One region of the Kribbella sp. NPDC049584 genome, then DNA from elsewhere that is predicted to be linked to it. Evidence: riboswitches for the same ligand, from Rfam matches in the RefSeq annotation. Region 1 holds a riboswitch; the other holds the start of a gene.
What was found. Region 1 has a riboswitch for S-adenosylmethionine ahead of thrC (threonine synthase). Riboswitches for the same ligand answer to the same signal wherever they lie in the genome.
Positions count from the first base shown of each region.

Region 2: it holds a riboswitch for S-adenosylmethionine, as region 1 does, so the genes downstream of both, AB0J62_RS11675 (aminotransferase class V-fold PLP-dependent enzyme) here and thrC (threonine synthase) in region 1, are expected to answer to the same signal.

Region 1 is NZ_JBFAPF010000004.1:53,613-57,008, forward strand. Features, by position in the region: gene AB0J62_RS16480 (DNA-3-methyladenine glycosylase 2 family protein) at 1-33, shown strand, start outside; gene AB0J62_RS16485 (cation:proton antiporter) at 37-1,284, shown strand; SAM riboswitch class I at 1,367-1,509, shown strand; gene thrC (threonine synthase) at 1,523-2,782, shown strand; gene AB0J62_RS16495 (ubiquitin-like small modifier protein 1) at 2,779-3,054, shown strand; gene AB0J62_RS16500 (zinc-dependent alcohol dehydrogenase family protein) at 3,068-3,396, shown strand, end outside.
Region 2 is NZ_JBFAPF010000002.1:1,039,979-1,043,374, forward strand. Features, by position in the region: gene AB0J62_RS11670 (LuxR C-terminal-related transcriptional regulator) at 1-174, shown strand, start outside; gene AB0J62_RS11675 (aminotransferase class V-fold PLP-dependent enzyme) at 290-1,654, opposite strand; SAM riboswitch class IV at 1,671-1,784, opposite strand; gene AB0J62_RS11680 (VOC family protein) at 1,882-2,250, shown strand; gene AB0J62_RS11685 (DinB family protein) at 2,293-2,823, shown strand; gene AB0J62_RS11690 (DNA translocase FtsK 4TM domain-containing protein) at 2,943-3,396, shown strand, end outside.

The DNA.
Region 1 (3,396 bases):
CACACTCCGGGCGCGACCCATCGACTGCGCTAGGCCATGACCATTAACGGGGACGGCCTGTATCTCGTCGCGGGCCTGGCGCTGCTGCTCGGCGCCGTTCTGCCGCGTCTGCTCCGCCGGTACGCCGTCTCCGCACCGATCGGCTTTCTCGGTGCCGGCGTGCTCCTCGGGCTCGCTGTCGACCAGTCGCACCTCAGTCCGATCGTCGAGTCCGGCCTCACCAAGCACCTGGCCGAGCTGACCATCCTGGTCGCCTTGATGGGTGTCGGCCTGGCGATCGACCGCCCGATCGGCTGGCATCGGTGGAAGGTGACCTGGCGGCTCCTGCTCGTCGCGATGCCCGCCTGTATCGCGGCAGTCGCCGGTGCGGGCTGGCTGCTCGGCCTGGCGCCGGCGACCGCCTTGCTGCTCGGCGCCGTACTCGCGCCGACCGATCCGGTTCTCGCCTCGGACGTACAGGTCCAGGGCCCGTCGACCGGCGCTGACGCCGAGCCGGAGGAGGACGACGAGGTCCGCTTCGCGCTGACCTCGGAAGCGGGTCTGAACGACGGTCTGGCGTTCCCGTTCGTGTACGCAGCCGTCTTCGGGGCCACCAAGGGTGCGGTGGGTGGCTGGGCGCTCGAGTGGCTCGCCTGGGATCTGATCGGCCGGACCGCGATCGGCGTACTGGTCGGCGTCGGGGTCGGCTGGCTGCTCGGCAAAATGGCCTTCTCCGCACCCTCGCGCACCTTCCGCCTGGCCGAGTCGCGTGAACCCGTGCTGGCCCTCGCGATGACGCTCGGTGTCTACGGGCTCGCCCAGGTGCTGCACGGCTACGGATTCATCGCCGTGTTCATCGCCGCTCTGACGCTCCGCGCGGCCGAGCGGCACCATGACTTCCACGAGGAGCTGCACGGGTTCGTCGAGCAGCTCGAACACATCCTGACCTGGGGGATCCTGCTGCTCCTCGGCTCGGCGATCACGGCCGGGCTGCTGCGGCCGCTGACTTTCGCGGGTGCCGCTCTGGGCCTCCTGCTGGTGCTGGTCCTCCGTCCACTGACCGCCTGGGTGTCGCTGGCCGGGACGCCGATGCGTCGCTCCGAACGCTGGGTCACCGCTGCGTTCGGCATCCGCGGCGTCGGGTCGGTCTTCTACCTGGCGTACGCCGGCGCCGACTTCCGCACCGACCTGGCGTGGCTGTGGGCGACCGTCGGCTTCACCGTCGTGCTGAGTGTGGTCGTCCACGGCGTCGCCGCGACGCCGCTGATGCGGATGCTCGACGTACGCCGGGACCGGACCGCCTGAGCGGCCGCGGAGCTGAGATCGCCTATCTCGGATGCTGGGATCACAAGACACAATATGGACCCGATTGGGTAATCTCGGGGGCAGCTCATCCAGAGGGACTGAGGGAAACGGCCCGTTGACGTCCCGGCAACCCTCCCCGTGGAGACCCCGTCCGGGGTGATCTCAGCGAGGGAACGGTGCCAAATCCGTCCCGCGCCGAGATCCGGCCCCCGGGGAAGATGAGAGGGGAACCTCACTCATGAGCCAGACCGCCACCCACACGATCCGTGAAGGTGCCTTCGGCAACGGTACGCACCTGAGCTGTCGCGCCTGTGGGGCGAAGTCGCCGCTCGGCCCGTTCTATGCCTGTATGGAGTGCTTCGGTCCGCTCGAGGTCGGATACGAGTACCCGACGATCACCCGCGAGCAGATCGAGGCCGGACCCAAGAACATCTGGCGGTACCAGCCGCTGCTGCCCGTCCCCGTCGACGTGGCCAGCTACCCGAACACCGAGCCGGGGTACACGCGGCTCATCGACGCTCGCAACCTGGCCCGCGAGCTGGGCCTGCGCAAGCTGTGGGTGAAGGACGACTCCGGCAACCCGACCCACTCCTTCAAGGACCGGGTGGTTGCCTCCGCGCTCAGCGCGACCCGCGAGCTGGGCATGAAGGTCTTCGCCTGCCCCTCCACCGGCAACCTGGCCAACGCCGTCGCCGCGGCCGCCGCCCGGGCCGGCATCCGCTCGGTCGTGTTCATTCCTCATGACCTCGAGCGCCCGAAGGTGATCACCACCGCCGTGTACGGCGGGACGCTGGTCGCCGTCGAGGGCAACTACGACGACGTGAACAAGCTCGCCTCCGAGATCGCCGGCGAGGAGGAGGGCTGGGCGTTCGTCAACGTCAACGTCCGCCCGTACTACTCCGAAGGCTCCAAGACGCTGGCCTTCGAGATCGCCGAGCAGCTCGGCTGGCGGCTGCCGCAGCAGATCGTGATCCCGGTCGCGTCCGGCTCGCAGCTGACCAAGATCGACAAGGGCTTCACCGAGCTCGGCAAGCTCGGCCTGGTCGACGCCACCGACTACAAGGTGTACGGCGCGCAGGCGACCGGCTGCTCTCCGGTCGCGCAGGCGTTCCGTGACGGCCACGACGTGGTCAAGCCGGTCAAGCCGGACACCATCGCGAAGTCGCTGGCGATCGGCAACCCGGCGGACGGGCCGTATGTCCTGGACGTCGCCCGCCGGACCGGTGGCGCGATCGAGGACGTCAGCGACGAAGAGGTCGTCGAGGGCATCCAGCTGCTGGCCCGGACCGAGGGCGTCTTCGCCGAGACCGCCGGCGGCGTGACCGTCGCGACGCTGAAGAAGCTGATCGCGACCGGCCAGCTCGACCCCGAGGCCGAGACCGTGATCATCAACTCCGGCGACGGGCTGAAGACGCTCGACGCCGTGGCCGACCGGGTCGGCCCCAAGGTGACCATCCCCGCGTCGTACGACGCCTTCGTGAAGGCAGGCCTGCAGTGAGTGTGAGCGTTCGGGTTCCGACCATCCTGCGTCCGTACACCCAAGGCGTGTCCGAGGTGTCCGCGGAGGGCTCGACGCTGACCGAGGTGCTCGACTCGCTGGACGCGTCGTACCCGGGGATCAAGGGTCGCGTGCTGGACGACGCGGGCGAGCTGCGCCGGTTCGTGAACGTGTACGTCGACGATGACGACGTACGGTTCGCCGACGGCCTGCAGACCGCGATCAAGGACGGCGGCCAGGTCTCGATCATCCCGGCGGTCGCGGGCGGCTGATTAAGCTGTCTCGATGCGCGCAGTAGTCATTGAGGAGTACGGCGTCGTGCCCGTCGTCCGGGACGTCGCGAGGCCTGTCGCGGCGGACGGCGCGGTCGTCCTGCGGGTCGAGGCGACCGGGCTGTGCCGCAGCGACTGGCACGGCTGGATGGGCCACGATGCCGACATCGTGCTGCCGCACGTGCCCGGGCACGAGTTGGCGGGGACGATCGCGGCGGTGGGCGCCGGGGTGACTGGCTGGCAGGTGGGCGACCGGGTCACTACTCCTTTCATCTGCGCGTGCGGCACGTGCGAGCAGTGCTTGGAGGGCAACCAGCAGGTCTGCCCGAACCAGCTCCAGCC
Region 2 (3,396 bases), on a different contig from region 1:
AGCGCCCGGGAAGAGCAGGTGGCCGAGCTGGTCGCGCAAGGGCTGACGAACAAGGAGATCGCTGCCCGCCTGGTCATCAGCCGGCGGACAGCCGAGTCTCATGTCGTGCACATCCTGGACAAGCTGGGGTTCAGTACGCGCAGTCAGATCGCGTCGTGGGTGGCTCAGCGGTGATGCGGTCCGTCATTCCCGCGCCGGCGCTGGATGTCCGGCTTGGAAGTGAGGACGGCCTGCGGGCGTCGGCTGCTCACCTTTCGCAGGTGTGCTCCTGAGCAGTAGGAGGCTGGGCTCACCAGATCCGCGGAGCGTCGAGGTCGCGGGGGTCGTCGGACGGCTGACAGCCGTGCGCGGTCTCTGCGTACTCCGCCCGCGGGCCACTGGTGGCCAGCGTGCGTACTGCGTTGACGAGCCGGTCCACGTGCTCACGCGTCGTCCCGAGGCCGAGGCTGGCGCGGACCGCCGTACTGTGCTCGGGGGAGTCGGCGAGGAGGTGGCCGACGAGCGGGTGCGCGCAGAACTTGCCGTCGCGTACGCCGACGCCGTACTCCGCGCTGAGCGCTGCGGAAACCAGCGTCGAGGTCAGGCCGGCGATCGTGAAGCAGACGGTGCCGACACGGTCCGCGTCCTCACCGAAGATCGAGTACGTCGTGACGTTGTCGATCTGGGCCAGCCCGGTCCGCAGACGGGCCAGCAGGCTGCGCTCGTGCTGCTCGATCGCGTCGCGGTGCTTGCTGATCGCGGCGCAGGCACTCGCCAGGGCAATCGCTCCGATCACGTTGGGGGAGCCGCCCTCGTGCCGCGCCGGGCCGGTCGCCCACACCACGGTGTCCTCGGTGACGGCGTGCGTCGCTCCGCCGCCGTACAGGTAGGGATCTGCGGCGTCGAGCCAGTCGGAGCGACCGACCAGCGCGCCGGCGCCGTACGGCGCGTAGAGCTTGTGACCGGACAGCGCGACCCAGTCGACATCCAGGGTGGAGATGTCGACCGGACGGTGCGGCGCGAGCTGTGCCGCGTCCAGACAAACTCGTGCGCCGTGGGCCTTGGCCACCTTGGCGATCTCGGCGATCGGGAAGATCTCGCCAGTGACGTTCGAGGCGCCGGTGATCACGACGAGGCGCGGACCGTCAGGCGCCTGGCGTAGGGCGTCGGCGACGCTCGTCACGGCATCGGTCTGGCTGGTCGGCGCTGCGAGGCGAACAGTCCGCTCCGCCGGCCAGGGGAGAAGAGCGGCGTGGTGCTCGGACTCGAACACGATCACGGTCGTGTCCGCCGGCACCGCACGGGCCAGCAGGTTGAGCGCGTCCGTGGTCTGCCGGGTGAAGATCACCTGGTCGTCGGAGCGCGCGCCGACGAAGGCGTGCACCTCTTCGCGGGCCCGCTCGTACCACTGGGTGGTGATGCGCGACGCGTACCCGTTGCCGCGGTGAACCGAGGCGTACGACGGCAGCGCCGCCTCCACGCTGGCCCGCACCGACTCCAGGCACGGCGCGCTCGCACCGTGGTCGAAGTTCGCGTAGTCCGTGACCCGGCCGTCGGCCAGCGGGACCAGGAGGTCCGATCCGACCGTGGCGGGGATGCTGCCGGTGACGAGGCGGGCGACCGTCGGCCGCGCAGTCGTCGTACTGGCAGGCTCGAGGATGGACAAGATCGACATGCTGCTGCTCCCAGGAAGTCCGCACTTGCCGAGCGGGGTATCCGCACGGCCTGGTCTTCACCCGGGGCACCCCACCGCGGAGGAGGGTTGCCGGCCAGCGAGCCGGGGCTTGTCGCTGACACTCATGACCTGCCGAGTACGGTAACGAACCGGCCACGGCGACCGCCAGTGCCTATCTCATATTCCGGGACTGGCGAACGCATCCTGAGACGGCGCAGACTGTGGGCATGATCGGACGACTGCACCACCTCGCGATCGACTGCCCGGAGCCCCTCGAACTGGCGCGGTTCTACTCGGCGCTGCTCGGCAAGCCCATCACCTACCAAAGCGACGACTGGGTGGTTGTCGCCGACAACGACCACACATCTGGCCTGGGCTTCCAGCGCGCCGTCGACCATCGGCGCCCGCAGTGGCCGGACCCGGAGCGGCCGCAGCAGATGCATCTCGACGTCATGGTCGATGACGTGGAGGCAGCCGGGCCGGAGGTGGTGGCGCTCGGCGCCCGCCGGCTCGCCGGGACGGTGTACGAGGATCCCGCCGGTCACCCGTTCTGCCTGATCCCGCGCCCCGGCTGGGCTCCGCCGGTGAACGCCTGATCGATTTCGCCGTCGGCGTTGCCGACGTGTTGGATGGGCGACATGACGTTGGATACCGCCGTGTGGAGAGCACCTGCTGTCGAGCGACCGGACGGCTCGCTGACCGCACCCGAACGCGAGCTGCTGCAGGGCTATCTGAACTTCTATCGCACCACGCTGCTGTTCAAGTGCGCCGGGCTGACGGCCGAGCAGTTGGCGGAGCGGCCGTCACCGCCGTCCAACCTGTCGCTGCTCGGCCTGATCCGGCACCTCACCAAGGTCGAGCGGATCTGGTTCCGCATCCACTTCGCCGATGCACCGGCCGAGCCTCTGTTCGCGCCCGAGCTCGGCAAGGACGCCGACTTCGAGCTGATCGACCCGGCCGACGCGCAGGCGGCGTACGAGGGGCTGATCGGGGAGTGGAAGCTCTCCGACGAGGCCGCCGCCGATCACTCGCTGGACGACCGCTTCACGTTCGGCGGGACCGAGTCGACGCTGCGGATGATCTATATCCACCTGATCGGCGAGTACGGCCGGCACTGCGGTCACGCCGACCTGCTGCGAGAGCAACTCGACGGCACTACAGGCGCGTAACACCACCTACCCGATCCACTTTGGGAGGCGCGTGGTCACGCTGTGACGCTACGGATGGGGCAGCGTGATCGGCGTGTGACACGTGGGACTCAAGGGGTTATCGGGGTAGCCTGACCAATATGGCGACCCGCACGTCTTCCCCGGCGCGGGCGCAGAAGTCGGCAGCCAACCGGCCGAGCACGGCCCGTTCGGCTGCTGGTGGACGCTCCCGTCCGTCCGGCGCCCAGAAGCGTGGGCAGAGCACACAGAGTGGCAGAGGCGCGAAGCGCGGCGGAGGAGGATCCCCCGCGCGGACCAGCACGCCCAAGAACAGCGGACCGGGCCCGTTCGCGGCCGCCATGCTGGCTCTGTGCCGCGGGGTGGTGAAGATCTGGATCGGCATCGCCCATCTGCTCGGCAGCATGGTGCGAGGGATCGGCCACAGCGCCCGCGACCTGGAGCCCGAGCATCGCCGTGACGGTGCGGGCTTGTTCCTGATCGGACTGGCGGTCGTAGTCGCTGCCGCGATCTGGTGGGATCTCCCGGGCGCGGTCGGCAACGGCGTACGCACGGTCGTCGGTGGCAGCATCGGCA